Regions from separate parts of the Streptomyces sp. NPDC048337 genome, predicted to be linked through region 3. Evidence: riboswitches for the same ligand, from Rfam matches in the RefSeq annotation. Region 3 holds a riboswitch; each other region holds the start of a gene.
The links. A riboswitch is a leader RNA that binds a small molecule or an ion and turns the genes downstream of it on or off. The one in region 3 is predicted to bind cyclic di-AMP.

Region 1: linked by a shared signal. The riboswitch ahead of ACGFYU_RS29730 (M23 family metallopeptidase) and the one ahead of ACGFYU_RS35555 (transglycosylase family protein) in region 3 are both predicted to bind cyclic di-AMP.
Region 2: linked by a shared signal. The riboswitch ahead of ACGFYU_RS28795 (peptidoglycan DD-metalloendopeptidase family protein) and the one ahead of ACGFYU_RS35555 (transglycosylase family protein) in region 3 are both predicted to bind cyclic di-AMP.

The regions. Positions count from the first base shown of each region.
Region 1 is NZ_JBICYR010000022.1:122,527-128,200, reverse strand. Features, by position in the region: gene ACGFYU_RS29745 (GNAT family N-acetyltransferase) at 1-822, opposite strand, end outside; gene ACGFYU_RS29740 (HPr family phosphocarrier protein) at 1,007-1,288, shown strand; gene ACGFYU_RS29735 (GntR family transcriptional regulator) at 1,530-2,207, opposite strand; gene ACGFYU_RS29730 (M23 family metallopeptidase) at 2,413-3,216, opposite strand; cyclic di-AMP (ydaO/yuaA leader) riboswitch at 3,229-3,388, opposite strand; gene ACGFYU_RS29725 (M16 family metallopeptidase) at 3,618-4,985, opposite strand; gene ACGFYU_RS29720 (M16 family metallopeptidase) at 5,006-5,674, opposite strand, start outside.
Region 2 is NZ_JBICYR010000021.1:76,131-81,804, reverse strand. Features, by position in the region: gene ACGFYU_RS28815 (hypothetical protein) at 42-185, shown strand; gene ACGFYU_RS28810 (hypothetical protein) at 265-510, opposite strand; gene ACGFYU_RS28805 (MBL fold metallo-hydrolase) at 671-1,906, opposite strand; gene ACGFYU_RS28800 (SGNH/GDSL hydrolase family protein) at 2,016-2,801, opposite strand; gene ACGFYU_RS28795 (peptidoglycan DD-metalloendopeptidase family protein) at 2,963-3,922, opposite strand; cyclic di-AMP (ydaO/yuaA leader) riboswitch at 3,927-4,102, opposite strand; gene ACGFYU_RS28790 (tyrosine-protein phosphatase) at 4,413-5,231, shown strand; gene ACGFYU_RS28785 (aspartate aminotransferase family protein) at 5,292-5,674, opposite strand, start outside.
Region 3 is NZ_JBICYR010000037.1:27,297-32,970, forward strand. Features, by position in the region: gene ACGFYU_RS35545 (cytochrome P450) at 1-1,230, shown strand, start outside; gene ACGFYU_RS35550 (transglycosylase family protein) at 1,334-2,407, shown strand; cyclic di-AMP (ydaO/yuaA leader) riboswitch at 2,684-2,856, shown strand; gene ACGFYU_RS35555 (transglycosylase family protein) at 2,860-3,561, shown strand; gene eno (phosphopyruvate hydratase) at 3,833-5,119, shown strand; gene ACGFYU_RS35565 (septum formation initiator family protein) at 5,221-5,674, shown strand, end outside.

The DNA.
Region 1 (5,674 bases), on a different contig from region 3:
GGCGAGGTCGACGGGGGCGCCGATGGCACCGATCGTGGGGTAGGCCCGTACGCCGTCGAGCAGATCGCGGGTGGTGGCCTCGTTGACGGCGTAGAGGTGGCCGTGGAAGCCGCTGTCGCGCAGGTTGCGCAGGGCGGCCGCGCCCACGCCCGCGAGGGAGCGGCTGACGCCGATCACCGCGACCGAGCCGGGGGCCAGCAGCCGCTGCACCGAGCGGGCCTCCGCGCGCTGTTCGCGGGCGCGCTGGACGGCGAGGGACTCGGCGGTGGGTTCGAGGTCGAGGGTGAGGTGGACGGAGCCGTCCTCGAAGCTGCGCTTCTGCTGGTAGCCGGCGTCCGTGAACACTTTGATCATCTTGGTGTTGGCGGGCAGCACCTCGGCGGCGAACCGGCGGATGCCGCGCTCCCGGGCCACCGCCCCGATGTGTTCGAGGAGCGCGGAGGCCACCCCTCGGCCCTGGTGGGCGTCCTGGACGAGGAAGGCGACCTCGGCCTCGTCGGAGGGCCCGGTGGCGGGCCGGCCGTCGGCGCCGATGCGGTCGTAGCGGACGGTGCCGATGAACTCCCCGCCGATGGTCGCCGCGAGGCCGACCCGGTCCACGTAGTCGTGGTGCGTGAAGCGGTGCACGTCTCGGTCGGAGAGCCGGGGGTAGGGGGCGAAGAAGCGGTAGTACTTCGACTCGTCGGAGACCTGCTCGTAGAAGCTGACCAGCCGGCCCGCGTCCGCGGTGGTGATCGGCCTGATCCGGGCGGTGCCGCCGTCGCGCAGGACGACGTCCGCCTCCCAGTGGGCCGGGTACGAGAGGTCCGACTCGGTGGTCATGCGGCGATCTTAAGGCCAAGGCTGGCTGAATAGCTCCTGCGCGGCGGATGAGGCAAGCTTGGGCAAATCAGGGCAAGCTGGGGAAGGTCGAACGGCGGAAGATTCGGGCCGAAGGTCGGTCGGAGCATTCCGGGCGTCGTGAGAGACTGGTCTAGACAACCGTAAGAACCTGAAGGGCATCACCATGGCAGAGCGCCGCGTCAACGTCGGCTGGGCCGAGGGCCTGCACGCTCGTCCCGCCTCGATCTTCGTCCGTGCGACGACCGCTTCCGGCGTCCCGGTGACCATCGCGAAGGCCGGCGGCGACCCCGTCAACGCCGCTTCCATGCTGGCGGTTCTGGGCCTGGGCGCCCAGGGTGGCGAGGAGATCGTCCTCGCGTCCGAGGCCGACGGCGCGGAGGCCGCGCTGGACCGCCTCGCGAAGCTGGTCGAGGAGGGCCTCGAGGAGCTCCCCGAGACCGTCTGACCCTTCGCGGCGAAGCCGTGGTTCCCGGAGCTCCGGGAACCACGGCTTCGCCGTTTTTGTTCAGGGTGAGGTGCCGCGACGGAATATCCGGCCCGCCCGAAAAAGGGCAGCACGGGAATACCGCTCCGCGAAATCCGGCCGCGTGAAATCGACTCCGCGAAATCGGGCCGCGCTCCGCAGGAATACGGCACGACCAGGCGGCCAATTCGCTCCGATACCGGTCCTTTGTATACGGCCCCTGTTAATGCCGACCGCTCGACATGTTTACGGCAGGTTGCGAAGTTCTCACCGTCGGCCGGAGCCGCGGCCGGTGTGCCCCCACCGCCCGGTCGGCATGGATCGCGGTCAGCGCCCGGGCCCGCTCCGCGTCCCCGCGCGCCACCGCGTCCACGATCGCGCCGTGCTCCGCCCAGGACTCCACGGGCCGGACGGGCGCCTCCACCACGTACATCCACGCGACCTTGTGCCGCATCTGCGTGAGCAGCGCGATCAGTCCGGGGCTGCCGGAGGCCTGCGCGAGCGTCTCGTGGAACCAGGCCCCCAGGGAGCGCAGATCCTCGCCCTGGCCCCGCCTGGCCCGCTCCTGGCCCAGCCTGACCAGTCCGCGCAGCACCTTGAGGTGGGCCTCGGTGCGCCGCCGGGCGGCCCGGGCGGCGGCGAGGGGCTCCAGCAGCATCCGCAGCTCCAGCAGGTCGGCGGCCTCCTGCTCGGTCGGCTCGGCCACACAGGCGCCCGCGTGGCGCCGCGTGGTCACGAACCCCTCGGACTCCAGGGTCCGCAGCGCCTCGCGGACGGGCACGCGCGAGACTCCGTAGCGGCGGGCCAGCACCTCTTCCGTGAGTCTGCCGCCCGGTTCGAAGACCCCGGAGACGATGTCGTCGCGGATTGCCGTGCATACCGCGTGCGCAGGAATACGCAAGACCGAACCTCCGCCTATTTCCGACTCGCACAGTCATTGGACACGCGTGCGCGTGCTGCGACTCTATTGCAACACACGATAATTTCCGAGAGCGGTCGAAAATGCGAAACATTTGCACGCGGACAACGCGAAGGCCCCGGCTCGGTGAGCCGGGGCCTTCGGACAAGCGGTGGAGCGGTGGCGCGGGAGCGCGGGCGCCTTCGGGTCAGAGGCTGACGCCGTGCGAGCGCAGGTACGCGACCGGGTCGATGTCCGAGCCGTACTGGGAGCCGGTGCGGGCCTCGAAGTGCAGGTGCGGGCCGCTGGAGTTGCCGGTGGAGCCCGAGAGGCCGATCTGCTGGCCCGGGGTCACCTGCTGGCCGACGGAGACGCTGAGCGAGGACATGTGCCCGTACTGCGTGTAGGTGCCGTCGTTGTGCTTGATCACGACGTTGTTGCCGTACGCGCCACCCCAGCCGGCCTCGACGACGGTACCGGCGCCCACCGCGTGGACGGAGGTGCCGGACGAGGCGTGGAAGTCGATGCCGGTGTGGCTGCCGGAGGACCACATGCCGCCGCCCGCGTGGTACTGCGTGCTGACGTACGAGCCGTCGACCGGGGCGACGAAGGTGTTGAGGCGCTTGCGCTCCTCTTCGCGGGCGGCGCGCTCGGCGGCCTCGCGCTCGGCCTTCGCCTTGGCCTCGGCGAGGCGCTTGGCCTCGGCAGCCCGCTGCTTGGCGTCGGCCTCGGCCTGCGCCTGGGCGGCGGCGTGCTCGGCGGCGCGCTGCTGGGACGCGGCCTGGTCCTGGATGTCGCCGGGCAGGTCCTCGGCGACGACGACGGCACCGAGGCCGTTGTCCTGGTTGGAGTGGTTGTCGCCGCTGTCCGCGGCGAAGGCCGGAGCGGCCAGAGAGCCGACGACGCCCGTGGTGGCGAGGGCGGCGATGCCGGCGTAACCGGCGGTCTTGCGGCTCAGACGGCTGGAACCACGGTGCTTACCGGAGCCGGCGGGACGACTGCCAAACGCCATGAAGGGGCTGGTCCTTTCCTTCCTTCTCGCCTACCGGGTTAGCTGACGGGTTCGGAGCAGGAAGGTCTCCTACGGACCTCCTCTTGCGAGGCGGTCCGATTCACCCCAGGGACTGATGTGGGTCCCCGGCTCCCCAGGCTCGCGCCTGACGGGGACTCGGCGATCGCTGCCCGGTGCCGCGGGTGCGGCGGGTACAACTGACGGACAGCACGGCCGACGCTAGGCGGATCATCAGTCAATCGCCAAACAGACACGCCCTTTTGTTGCGTACGCCACACCGCATACGAGCAACCACACCACGAAACGGACAAAAGGGGCCCCGGCGGTCAGGCCGCCGGAGCCCCTCACGCCGAACGCCAATTGGCCTTCGGCCGGACGCCAGTTGGACGCCCGTCGCAGCGTCAGTTGGTGACGACGCTCACGTCACCGATCCCGAGCTCCCGCACCGGTGCCTCGATCTGCGAGGCGTCGCCCACGAGGATCGTGACCAGCCGGCCCGCCGGGAAGGCGGCCACGACGGCCGAAGTGGCCTCCACCGTCCCGGTCGCGGCGAGCTGCGCGTACAGCCGCGCCTGGTAGTCGTCCGGCAGCTCCTGCTCGACCTGGTCGGCCAGGGTGCCGGCGACCGAGGCCGCCGTCTCGAACTTCAGCGGGGCCACGCCCACCAAGTTCTGCACCGCCACGTCCCGTTCGGCATCGGTCAGGCCGCCCTCCGCGAGGGTGCGCAGCACCTTCCAGAGGTCCTCCAGCGCCGGGCCGGTGTTCGGGGTGTCCACCGAGCCGCTGATGGCGAGCATCGAGGCGCCCTTGCCGTCGGCGGTCGAGCGCAGCACCTGGCCGAAGGCGCGTACGCCGTAGGTGTAGCCCTTCTCCTCGCGCAGCACCTTGTCCAGGCGGGAGGTGAGGGTGCCGCCCAGGCAGTAGGTGCCGAGCACCTGGGCCGCCCAGACCCGGTCGTGCCGGTCGGGCCCGATCCGGCCGATCAGCAGCTGGGTCTGGACCGCGCCGGGGCGGTCCACGATGACCACGCGGCCGGTGTCGTCGGCGGTCACCGGCGGCACCGGCAGGGCCTCGGCGGAGTTGCCCGTCCAGGTGCCCAGGGTGTCGGCCAGTACGGCGTCCAGGTCGATCCCGGTCAGGTCGCCGACCACCACCGCGGTGGCGGTGGCGGGGCGCACGTGGGCCTCGTAGAAGGCGCGCACGGCGGCGGAGTCGATCCGGGCGACCGTCTCCTCGGTGCCCTGGCGCGGACGGGACATCCGCAGGGAGGCCGGGAAGAGCTCCTTGGAGAGCTGCTTGGCGGCGCGGCGCTGCGGGTTGGCCAGCTCGTGCGGGATCTCGTCGAGCCGGTTGCGCACCAGCCGGTCGACCTCGGAGTCGGCGAAGGCGGGGGCGCGCAGCGCCTCGGCGAGCAGGCCCAGCGCCTTGTGCAGACGGGAGGCGGGGACCTCCAGGGAGACCCGGAGGCCCGGGTGGTCGGCGTGCGCGTCGAGGGTGGCCCCGCAGCGCTCCAACTCGGCCGCGAACTCCTCGGCGGAGTGCTTGTCGGTGCCTTCGGACAGCGCGCGGGCCATGATGGTCGCGACGCCGTCCAGGCCCTCGGGCTCCGCGTCGAGCGGGGCGGCGAGGTTGATCTCGACGGCGATGACCTGCTGGCCGGGGCGGTGGCAGCGCAGCAGGGTGAGTCCGTTGGACAGGACCCCGCGGTCCGGGGCCGGGAAGGCCCACGGCTGCGGCTCGCCCGCCTGCGGCCGCGGGTGGAAGGTCATCGTGACGGCTGCGGTGTCGCTCACTGCTCCGCCCCCTCGTTCTCGTCGGCCGTGTCGGTCTGGTCGGTCTCGTCGGCCGCGATCGGCTCGTAGACGAGCACCGCACGGTTGTCCGGGCGCAGCCGGGCCGCGGCCACGGCCTGCACCTCCTCGGCGGTGATGTCCAGGACGCGCTGTACGGCGGTGAGCGCCAGCTGCGGGTCGCCGAACAGGACCGCGAAGCGGCACAGTTCGTCGGCACGGCCCGCGACCGTGCTCAGCCGGTCCAGCCACTCCCGCTCCAGCTGCGCCTGGGCGCGCTCCATCTCCTCGGCGGTGGGGCCCTCGGCGGCGAACCGCGCGAGCTCCTCGTCCACGGCCGCCTCGATGTCGGGCACCTCGACCCCGCCGGAGGTCTTCACGTCCAGCCAGCCCAGGGAGGGCGCGCCCGCCAGGCGCAGCATCCCGAAGCCCGCCGCGACGGCCGTCTGGTCGCGGCGGACCAGGCGGTTGTGGAGCCGGGAGGACTCGCCGCCGCCGAGAACGGTCAGCGCCACGTCCGCCGCGTCGCACTCGCGGGTCCCGTCGTGGGGGAGCCGGTAGGCGGCCATCAGGGCACGCGCCGGGACCTCCTCGACGATCTCCTCGCGCAGCTCCTGCCCGATGATCTCTGGGAGCGTGCCGTCGCGGGGCGGCTGCTTGCCGTCGTG
Region 2 (5,674 bases), on a different contig from region 3:
CCCGGCACCAATTCCCGTACATCATCACGGCCGAGAGGGGCATGGCAGCAGACGAGCCGGTCGTCATCGTTCCGTACGACACGGCCGGCTGGGAGTACGTCTACCAGCAGAACCGTGACGCCATTGAGGACCCGCCCTGTTTCTCCGCCACCGGCTGCACCGTCCACGAGCGCCCCGGCTTCTGAGCCGGTTCGTCCGGTCCATGCGTCCGCCGACAGCCAACCCCATACACCGCAGGGGGACAGAATGGCCGGGCCTCGCCGCTCACCGATCCACCGCATCAACGCCGACATCGCACTTCACCCCGACCTCAGCCCGCTGGCCCGCCTCCTCTACGTCGCGGCCGCCATCAGCGTCACCTTGCCGCTCTCCCGGGCCCGGCTCCTGGAGATCCTCGGACTCCACGATGACGCCGACCTCGCCCCGCTGTTCGCCGAACTCAAGGCGCTCGGAGTCGTACCTGAGCATCTCCGCCAGGCCCACCCCCGAGATGCCCGAGAACGAGCGCAAGCTCCGCGAACTCCTCTCGTCCATCCACGAGGCCCACAAGGCGTACTCCCCAGGGGAGCCACAGCCCATCCGCTACGCGATCGTCGCCTTGGACGGCACCCTCACCTTCGGCAACGCGCCCCTCCACCGTGGGCTGCCTGCCTCAGCTCCGCATCCGGCGTCACCGCTCGCCCGCCAGGTCCAGATCACCAGCCAGGGGCTCACTCGGCACCGGTTCCACCAGCTTCGGGCGACGCCACGGGTGCGCGATCGGACGGGCGATCGGCCGCCACCAGGGATCCACAGGCAGCGTTCCCGCGGGCTCGAAAGGCTCGCCCGGGCGCGGCAGCGCCACCGGCTGGCCCGCCTCCTCCGCGGCGTCCACCGTCCACTCCCCCGGCTCCGCCCAGGCATGGAGGGACAGGTTGAAGGTGCCCCAGTGGATCGGGAGCATCACACCGTGCGGCTTGGATCCTTGCAGGTCAAGGTGGGCTTGGACGCCCTGCTGGGGGGTCATGTGGATGTCCGGCCAGCCGCCGGGCAGAGGGGAATAGTCCGTGTGGTTCTTGGGCCAGTACTCCGAGTACGCGCCGATCTGGATCATCGTCGCGTCGAAGGGCCCGTGCTCGGCGCCGATCTCCTTGAAGCCGGGGAAGTATCCGGTGTCCCCGCTGTGGAAGATCCGGTGCTCATCGCCCGCGACCGCCCAGGAGGCCCACAGGGTGTGCTGCTGGTTGCGCAGCCCGCGTCCGCAGAAGTGCCGGGCGGGGGTCGCGGTGAGCGAGAGGCCCGCGACCTTGGTGCCCTCGTTCCAGTCCAGCTCGCGCAGCCGGTCGGCCGACACGCCCCAGCGCTCCAGGTGCGCGCCGACTCCCAGCGGGACGGCGAAGACCGTGTCCGTACCGGCCAGGGCCTTGATCGTGGGGAGGTCGAGGTGGTCGTAGTGGTCGTGCGAGATGACCACGACGTCGACCGGCCCCAGCGAGGCCAGGGGCACGGGTACGGGGTGCAGCCGCTTGGGGCCGGCGAAGGGGAAGGGGGAGCACCGCTCGCCCCACACGGGGTCGAAGAGCACCCGGCGCCCGTCGATCTCCGCGAGCACGCTGGAGTGGCCCATCCAGGTCAGCCGCAGTCCGCTCGCGGGCGGCTTCGCCAGCTCCGCGAGGGTGGTCGGGTAGACGGGGATCGGCGCGCCGGGGCTGCGCCGCAGGCGCTGTTCCTTGTGGAAGTAGATCTTGGCGAACTCCCGCATCGACCCGGAGGGGCGGGTCCGGGCGCCGACCGGGTTCTGGAAGACGCCGTCGGCGAAGTTCGGCGAGCGGCGGATCCGCTCGAGCCGGGCGCCGGACGGGTCCGCGCCGAAGGCTTCGGGCCGCAGGGCACGCAGCCGAGGACGCAGGGGACTGGAGCCGGTCAAGGCGCCTCCTGGGAGGAAGGGGTCGGGATGGCCGTCGGTCTACGACCATCCCAACGCACACGTACCCCCAAGGATTCCGCTTGCGGCCCCCGCTCCCCTCCCGCCCCGCCTACAGCGGCAGCAGATCCGGCCGCTTCGCCTCGACGTGGTCCCCGGAGGACTCCCCGCGCAGGCGCCGGCCGATCCACGGCACCAGGTGCTCGCGCGCCCACTGGATGTTGTCCCGGGTCACGTCCACCGAGCCGCGCGGCCGCTGCGGCGGCCACGGCTGATCGGGGTCGGTGGGCACCTCCAGCCCGAGCACCTGCGCGGCGCGCAGCGCGACCCGCGTGTGCCCCTCGGGCGACAGGTGCAGCCGGTCCGCGTCCCAGGCCCGCCGGTCCTGTACGGACTTCAGCGACCAGAGGTCGAGCACGGGGCAGTCGTAGCGGTCGGCGATGGCGCGGACGTGCGCGCTGTACGTCGCCACCTTGCCCCGCAGGTGCTTGAGGACCGGCACGCCCCGGGTGTCGAAGCCGGTGGTGATCATGACCTGGCCGACGGCCCCGGTGAGGTCGGCGACGGCGGCTTCGAACCGCTCCGCCACGTCGTCGGGGTCGCTGCCGGGTCGGATGATGTCGTTGCCGCCCGCGCAGAAGCTCACGAGGTCCGGGGCGAGCTCCTTGGCCCGCGGGACCTGCTCGGCCACGATCTGGTCGAGGAGCCGGCCGCGCACGGCCAGGTTCGCATAACGGAAGTCGTGCTCTTCGCGCTGATCTGCCAGGAGCACGGCGAGGCGGTCGGCCCAGCCGAGATAGGAGTCCCCCGGCCCCGGGTCCCCCACGCCTTCGGTGAAGCTGTCCCCGATCGCCGCGTACGAGCCGATGGTCTTGAGTGTCGTCGTCGTCGCTGCCACGACGCCATCCTTCACTCCCGTTACCAACCTACGCCAACGTAATGAGGGGTTGACGGACCGTGATCTATACCACCCGGGGGATAAGGAATAAGTACACGTGAGGCCGGGACCCCCCTCGGGTCCCGGCCTGACGTGTGTCCGTGCTCCGACGGCGGGTGCCGTCAGATGGTGACGCCCTTGGAGCGGAGGTAGGCGATCGGGTCGATGTCCGAGCCGTAGGACGGGCCCGTGCGGATCTCGAAGTGCAGGTGCGGGCCGGTGGAGTTGCCCGTGGAGCCGGAGAGGCCGAGGGTCTGGCCGGCCGTGACGCTCTGGCCCACCGAGACGGAGAGCGAGGACAGGTGGCCGTACTGCGAGTACTTGCCGTCCTCGTGGCGGATGACGACCTCGTTGCCGTACGAGCCGCCCCATCCGGCGGAGACCACGGTGCCCGCGCCGACGGCCTTGACGGTGGTGCCGGAGCTGGCGATGAAGTCCACGCCGGTGTGGTAGCCGGAGGACCACATGGCACCGGGGGTCTTGTACTGGGTGGAGATCCCGCCGCCCACCGGGGCCACGAAGCCCGCGGCGCTCGGGGCCTTGGCCTCGGTGGAGGTGCCGGTGCTCTTCGGCTTCTGCGCCTGCTTCGGCTGCTGGGCGGGGGCCGGTGCGGGGGCGTCCTGCTCCTCGCCGGAGGCCTCGTCGGAGGAGGCCTCGGCCGGAGCGGGGGCCTCGGCCGGAGCGGACTGGGCGGCCGGGGCGGCCTCGCCCTTGGCGCCCAGCGTCAGCTTCAGGCCGGGGTGGATGAGGGAGGGGTCGCTGCCGACGGCCTCGCGGTTGTCGGCGTACAGCTGCTCCCAGCCGCCGGACAGGTGGCGCTCGGCGGCGATCTCGGAGAGGCAGTCGCCGGGGACGACCGTGTACACGGTCGGCGCGGCCTGGAGCGCGGCCGGAACCTGCGGGGCGGCGACCGGGGCGACGGCCGGGGCCACCGCGGGGGCCGTGGCCGGGGCGCCGGCCGCGTGGGCGCCGGCGGCGCCCAGCAGCGGCAGCGCGAGGGCGGCGCCACCGGTGCCGGCGGCGGCGAAGCCGCGGGATATCGAAAGGGACTTGGGGCGGCGGTGCTTACCCTTTGCAGGCATGGCGAATTCCTCTCCGGCGCCTGCGAGGTGAGCTGTCGGGTTCGGACTGGAGATGTCCGGCCGTTCATGTGCGGAACATGTACGGCTTCACCCCTAGCCGGGCCGGAACCAAAGATCCGGATCGGCGGCCTACCTGGTTCCCCCGCTCCTGCCGCGCGCGTGAATAGTCGGGTGCGGTTCCCGGGCGGCGGCAGGATTCGGCGGTCCACCCGGATCGATCGCGAAGGTAATCGAGTTCGGCCACACCTAACAAGCCATGAATTTCCTGACGGAATCACAGGGATGGGGAATCAATGGAATTCCGGTCACCCTCCGTCCATTCCCCACCGCCAACAACCGCCCCGGCCCGGCGATTCGGCTTTAGCGATCAGGCACTCACGGTCACCGTATGATCTGGCTCACGGGGACGTGCCCGATCTCGCCTCCGCTCACGGCAAGTTGGCGCCAAGTAGTGTAATTCGGACACCCTACGACGAAGCGGAGGAGTTCCTTGACCCAGCAGATACCCCCGGCCCCGCCGGCGCGCCCGGAGCCCGACCCGGAGCTGACCGGAGTGCGCAATTTCCGCGATGTGGGCGGATTGCCGACATCCGGCGGACGAAGGGTCAGGTCGGGACGACTGTTCCGAAGCGGACATCTCGCACATGCCACCGAAACCGATGCGGAGTTCCTCGGTTCGCTCGGCCTGCACACCGTCTTCGACTTCCGCAACGCGGCCGACCACGCCCTGGAGGGGCCCGACGTCGCGCTGCCCGGCGTGCGCAACGTCAACATCCCGCTGTCGGATCCGGCCGACGGCCGGGAGTTCTGGAAGATGGTCCGCGACGGCGACCTGGAGCAGCTCCGCTCGCTGCTCGGCGACGGCAAGGGCGCCGCCCGGATGTCGAACTCGTACCGCGGGATCATCAGGCACCGCACCGCGGAGCACAGCCGGGTGGTGCACGCCCTCGCCGAGGACAGCGTCCCGGCCCTGCTGCACTGCGCGGCCGGCAAGGACCGGGCGGGCCTGTCCATCGCCGTCACCCTGCTCGCGCTCGGCGTCTCGCGCGAGGCGATCGTGGCGGACTACCTGGAGTCGAACGCCCCGCACAACCGCTACCGGGTGCGCCGCAGCAGCGATTCCGCCGAGGCCCGCTCCCCCGAGGTGATGGAGCTGCTCGCACCGCTCTTCGACGCCCGCACCGAGTACCTGGTCGCGGCCTTCGAGACCATGGAGGAGACCTGGGGCGGAGTGGACGCCTACCTGTCGCGGGGGCTCGGGCTCGCCCCCGAGACGCTCGACCGACTCCGCGAGCGGCTGCTCGACTGAGCCCGGGCCGGAGGGGCGCCCGAAGCGCCCCTCCGGCCCGTCGTGCCCCGCGGGAGGCGGTCAGCGGTTGCCGACGGCCTGCTTCACCAGCGTTCTGCCGAAGTCCCACATCAGCCCCGAGCCGCCGTGCGCCTCGTCCATGACCTCGCGGAAGGCTCCGACGAACCGGTCGACGTCCCGCTCGTCCACGATCAGCGGCGGAATGAGCTTGATGACCTCCAGGTGGTCTCCGGACACCTGGGTGAGGATGCGGTGCTTCTGCAGCAGCGGCACCACGACCATCTGGGCGAAGAGTCCCTTGCGGGCGGCCTGGAGCATCGTCCAGCGGCTGCGCAGCCCCAGCGAGGACGGCCGGCCGAACTCGATGCCGATCATCAGCCCGCGCCCCCGCACCTCGTGCAGCAGCTCGTACTCGTCCACCAGGGCCGCGAGCCGACCGCGCA
Region 3 (5,674 bases):
GACGCACCCGAACTCTTCACGTGGGAGTTCGCGACCGACCCGTACCCCGCCTACGCATGGCTGCGCGAGCACTCCCCGGTGCACCGCACCAAGCTCCCCAGCGGGGTCGAGGCCTGGCTGGTGACCCGGTACGCCGACGCCCGCCAGGCCCTCGCCGACCAGCGGCTCAGCAAGAATCCGGCGCACCACGCGGAGCCCGCGCACGCCAAGGGCAAGACGGGGATCCCGGGGGAGCGCAAGGCGGAGCTGATGACGCACCTGCTGAACATCGACCCGCCGGACCACACCCGGCTGCGGCGGCTGGTGTCGAAGGCGTTCACCCCGCGCCGGGTCGCCGAGTTCACCCCGAGGGTGCAGGCACTGACCGACCACCTCATCGAACAGTTCGAGAAGAGGGGGGAGGCGGACCTCATCCACGAGTTCGCCTTCCCGCTCCCCATCTACGCCATCTGCGAGATGCTCGGCGTACCGCGCGAGGACCAGGACGACTTCCGCGACTGGGCCGGGATGATGATCCGGCACGGCGGGGGTCCGCGCGGCGGGGTCGCCCGCTCGGTCAAGCAGATGCGGACGTATCTCGGAGAGCTCATCCACCGCAAAAGGGATGATCTGGGCGACGACCTGATCTCCGACCTGATCCGCGCGAGCGACCACGGGGACCACCTGACGGAGGGTGAGGCCACCGCCATGGCCTTCATCCTCTTGTTTGCCGGCTTCGAAACCACCGTGAATTTGATCGGAAATGGGCTGCATGCCCTGTTTATGAACCCGGATCAGCGCGAGCGCCTCCAGCTGTCGCTCGCCGCCGGGGAGAGCGGGCTGCTGGAGACCGGGATCGAGGAGCTGCTGCGCTACGACGGCCCCGTGGAGCTGGCCACCTGGCGGTTCGCCACCGAGCCGCTGACCCTCGGCGGGCAGTCCATCGCGGTCGGGGACCCCGTCCTGGTCGTCCTCGCGGCCGCCGACCGGGACCCGGCCCGGTTCGCCGAGCCGGACACCCTCGACCTCGGGCGCACCGACAACCAGCACCTCGGATACGGGCACGGCATCCACTACTGCCTGGGTGCTCCGCTCGCGCGACTTGAAGGACAGACGGCGCTTGCGACTTTGCTCACGCGTCTGCCGGATCTGGAACTCTCCGTTCCACCGGAGGACCTGCGCTGGCGCGGCGGACTGATCATGCGTGGCCTGCGCACTCTGCCTGTGCGCTTCACACCCCGAAACATCTGAAGCCCGTCTGACCGGAAGTCAGTTCTCCGACGAACTTGTGACATGCGTTCGAAGGCCGCTAGGTTCTGCCGTTACCCCGCCGTTATGCGAAAGGTGCAGCCTCATGCTTCCCGGGAACGGCCGCCACAGACGCCCCCGCCAGATCCCCGCGATCGTCGTCACCGCCGGAGTCACAGGCTCCGCGCTGGCTCTGCCGCTGCTCGCCGCCACGAGCGCGAGCGCGGCCGACACGTCCACGTGGGACAAGGTCGCCGAGTGCGAGAGCGGCGGCACGTGGACCGCCAACTTCGGCAGCGGATCGTACGGCGGACTCCAGTTCACGCAGGAGGAGTGGAAGGGCGCCGGCGGGCTCGACTTCGCCGAGCGGGCCGACCTCGCGAGCCGCTCGCAGCAGATAGCCGTAGCCGAGCGGGTGCTCGCCTCCCAGGGGACGCAGGCATGGCCGCAGTGCGCGGCGTCGGCCGGGCTGGACGCGCAGAGCCCCGCGGCCGCGGTGGACCCCGGTCTGCCCGGCGGCTCCCACTCCGTCACCCCCTCGCCGGGCCGCCCCGACGGCAGCGTGCCCGTCACCGGACACGGCAAGCCCTCCACGGACTTCGGGGCGCCGAGCCAGCCGGCCCCGAGCCCCTCCGGGACCCCGTCGGTCGTGATCCCCGACGGCCCCCTCGGGCCCTCCCTCGGACTGCCCGTCATGCCGGCGCCGGACGACCCCACCACGACCCCGACGCCTCCGGTGACCCCCACGGACCCGACCGTCCCGCCGGTGACCCCCCTCGACCCGACGGCCCCGGTGCTCCCGGGCGTCCCGACCACGGATCCGGTGGACCCCACCGCCCCGCCGGCCACCCCGTCGGCACCCACGACGCCCGGCGCCATGACCGGCCCGACGGCCCCCGGAGCCTCCGCCGAACCCACCGCCCCCGCCGCCCCGTCCGGCACGCCGGCCGAGGGCACCGGCAAGCACCGCGGCGCGCCCGCGACCGAGACGCCGGTCACGTCCGACGCCGCGTCGAGCCCCAAGTACACGGTGCAGGAGGGCGACAGCCTGGCCGCCATCGCGGATGCCAAGGGGGTCAAGGGCGGTTGGAGCGCGCTGTATGCGGCCAACGAGCAGGTCATCGGCCAGGACGCCAACCTGATCAAGCCCGGACAGAACCTGGATCTAACCGCCAAATAGCGGCACTTCAGGCATCCGGAAAGACTCGATTGTCCGTTTTGATCAAGTGAGACATGTGTCTCTTCCGGTCAACTGGCGTGTCACCCCTCGGGGATTCTGCAAACCCCGTCCTCACCTGCGCAAACGTGCGTAAGTGGAACGCAAGTAGGGGCGGTTTCCCCCCGATGTCGCTTGTTGAACATCGGGGGGAGGCCTGTCTACCTTCTGAATCGCTCGCCACCGCGAGCTCCTTCGACCGCATCGCCGAATCCTGCCGGCGGACGGAGGGAACAGTCGTCGCGTCAAGCGCCGAAGGCAGGAGCGGGGGAACCAAGGTAGGCGCCGGGAGCGGCCGTTGAGAGACGGTCACGCCACCGGCTAGGGGTTAAGCCGTGCGCTAGGTCGCACGACCGGGCAACTCATCCGCCCGAACCCGACAGCTCACCTCGTAGGCGTCGGTGAGGAGAAACCTCATGCTGCTTTCCGGCAAGGGCAAGCACCGCCGCGCCTCCAAGGCCGCCCGCATCGTCACGCTCGCCGGTGTCGCCGGTGTCGCCGTCGCGGCGCCCCTGATGACCGCGGGCTCCGCCTCGGCCGCCACGGCTGCCGAGTGGGACCGCGTCGCGCAGTGCGAGTCCGGTGGCAACTGGGCCATCAACACGGGCAACGGCTACTACGGCGGCCTGCAGTTCTCGTCGTCCACGTGGGCCGCGTACGGCGGCAAGGCGTACGCCCCGCAGGCCAACCAGGCCTCGAAGTCCCAGCAGATAGCCATCGCCGAGAAGGTCCTCAAGGGCCAGGGCAAGGGTGCCTGGCCGTCCTGCGGCGTCGGCCTGTCCAACTCCTCGTACAACGGCGGCGGGGCCGAGACCCCCGCCAAGCCGAAGACCGAGCCGAAGAAGACGGAGCAGAAGGCCGCTCCGAAGAAGACCGAGCAGAAGGCCGCGCCGAAGAAGGAGACCCAGCGCTCCGAGGCGCCGACCACCCGCTCCGAGCGCACCGAGGCCCCCAAGACCGGCAACGGCTCCTACGAGGTCAAGCCCGGCGACACCCTGGGCAACATCGCCGAGGCCAACGGCGTCAAGGGCGGCTGGGAGAAGCTCTTCGAGCTGAACAAGGACATCGTGTCCGACGCCGACCTGATCTTCCCGGGTCAGAAGCTGAAGCTCAGCTGAACAGTGCGGCAATAGCCGCGCTCCCCACCGCCCGGCGCGTCTCCCCCCACGCGCCGGGCGGCGGCGTTTTCCCCGGCGGATGCCCGCCGAAGCCCGCCGAAGCCCGCCGATCAAGAGTCCAATGTCCTGGAAGAGGGGTATTCGGTCCCTTTTTCGTCCCAGGACCCGGGCGGTCGGCTGGCCGAGTGCCCGGAGCCGGTTAGGCTCTAGGCGGCGGGGCCATCCCACGGCCTGACGCCATCGCACACCCAGCGTCACATCCCAGAAGGAGATGCTCGTGCCGTCCATCGACGTCGTCGTAGCCCGGGAAATCCTGGACTCCCGAGGCAACCCCACGGTCGAGGTCGAGGTGGGCCTCGACGATGGCAGCACCGGCCGTGCTGCAGTTCCGTCCGGCGCCTCCACCGGTGCATTCGAGGCCATCGAGCTCCGTGACGGTGACCCCAACCGTTACATGGGCAAGGGTGTCGAGAAGGCAGTCCTCGCCGTCATCGAGCAGATCGGGCCGGAGCTCGTCGGCTACGACGCCACCGAGCAGCGCCTGATCGACCAGGCCATGTTCGACCTGGACGCCACCGACAACAAGGGCTCGCTCGGCGCCAACGCCATCCTCGGCGTCTCCCTCGCCGTCGCGCACGCCGCGTCCGAGGCCTCGGACCTGCCGCTCTTCCGCTACCTCGGCGGTCCGAACGCGCACCTGCTGCCCGTTCCGATGATGAACATCCTGAACGGTGGGTCGCACGCCGACTCCAACGTCGACATCCAGGAGTTCATGATCGCCCCGATCGGCGCGGAGTCCTTCTCCGAGGCGCTGCGCTGGGGTGCCGAGGTGTACCACACCCTCAAGAAGGTCCTGCACACCAAGGGCCTCTCCACCGGCCTGGGCGACGAGGGCGGCTTCGCCCCGAACCTGGAGTCCAACCGCGCCGCGCTCGACCTCATCGTCGAGGCCATCAAGCAGGCCGGCTACACCCCGGGCAAGGACATCGCGCTCGCGCTCGACGTCGCCGCGTCCGAGTTCTACAAGGACGGCAAGTACGAGTTCGAGGGCCAGTCCCGCTCGGCCGCCGAGATGACCGACTACTACGCCGAGCTCGTCGAGGCGTACCCGCTGGTCTCCATCGAGGACCCGCTGTTCGAGGACGACTGGGCCGGCTGGAAGACCATCACCGACAAGCTGGGCTCCAAGGTCCAGATCGTCGGCGACGACCTCTTCGTCACCAACCCGGAGCGCCTGGCCCGCGGCATCGAGGAGGGCTCCGCGAACGCCCTGCTCGTGAAGGTGAACCAGATCGGTTCGCTGACCGAGACCCTCGACGCCGTCGAGATGGCCCAGCGCAACGGCTTCAAGTGCATGATGTCGCACCGCTCCGGTGAGACCGAGGACGTCACCATCGCCGACCTCGCCGTCGCCGTGAACTGCGGCCAGATCAAGACCGGCGCCCCGGCCCGCTCGGACCGCGTCGCCAAGTACAACCAGCTGCTGCGCATCGAGGAGATCCTCGACGACGCCGCCGTGTACGCGGGCCGCAGCGCGTTCCCGCGCTTCAAGGGCTGACCCACCAGCCAAGAGGTCTAGCCTCCCTGCGTCCCCGCACTCGGTCCCGTACCGTGTGCGGGGACGTAGTGCGTAGTGCGTATATAGGGGAGGCGGGATCAATGGCCGGGAACCGGGATCGGTTCTCCACCTTCTCGACCGCGACCAGGCTCAAGCAGCTCGGCGAGCGGACCGCCGCCCACGTCTACCGCTCGCAGTCGCGCCGCCAGGTCCGCCGCAGCCGGCTCACCGGCCGCGCCGCGCTCCTGGTGCTCGTCCTCTGTACGCTGGTCGTCGCCCTCGCGTATCCGATGCGCCAGTACGTGTCCCAGCGCTCGGAGATCGCGGAGCAGCAGCGGGCCGCCGCCGCCGCGCGGGACCGCCTGGAGCGGCTCCGCGACGAGAAGGCCCGCTGGCAGGACAACGCCTACGCGGAGCAGCAGGCGCGCAAACACCTGCACTTCCTGCGCCCGGGGGAGACCGGCTACATCATGACCGACCCCGGGGCGCAGGGCCCCGAGCGGCACCGGACCGGCCAGGCCGGCTCCGACCGCCCGTGGTACTCCAACGTCTGGG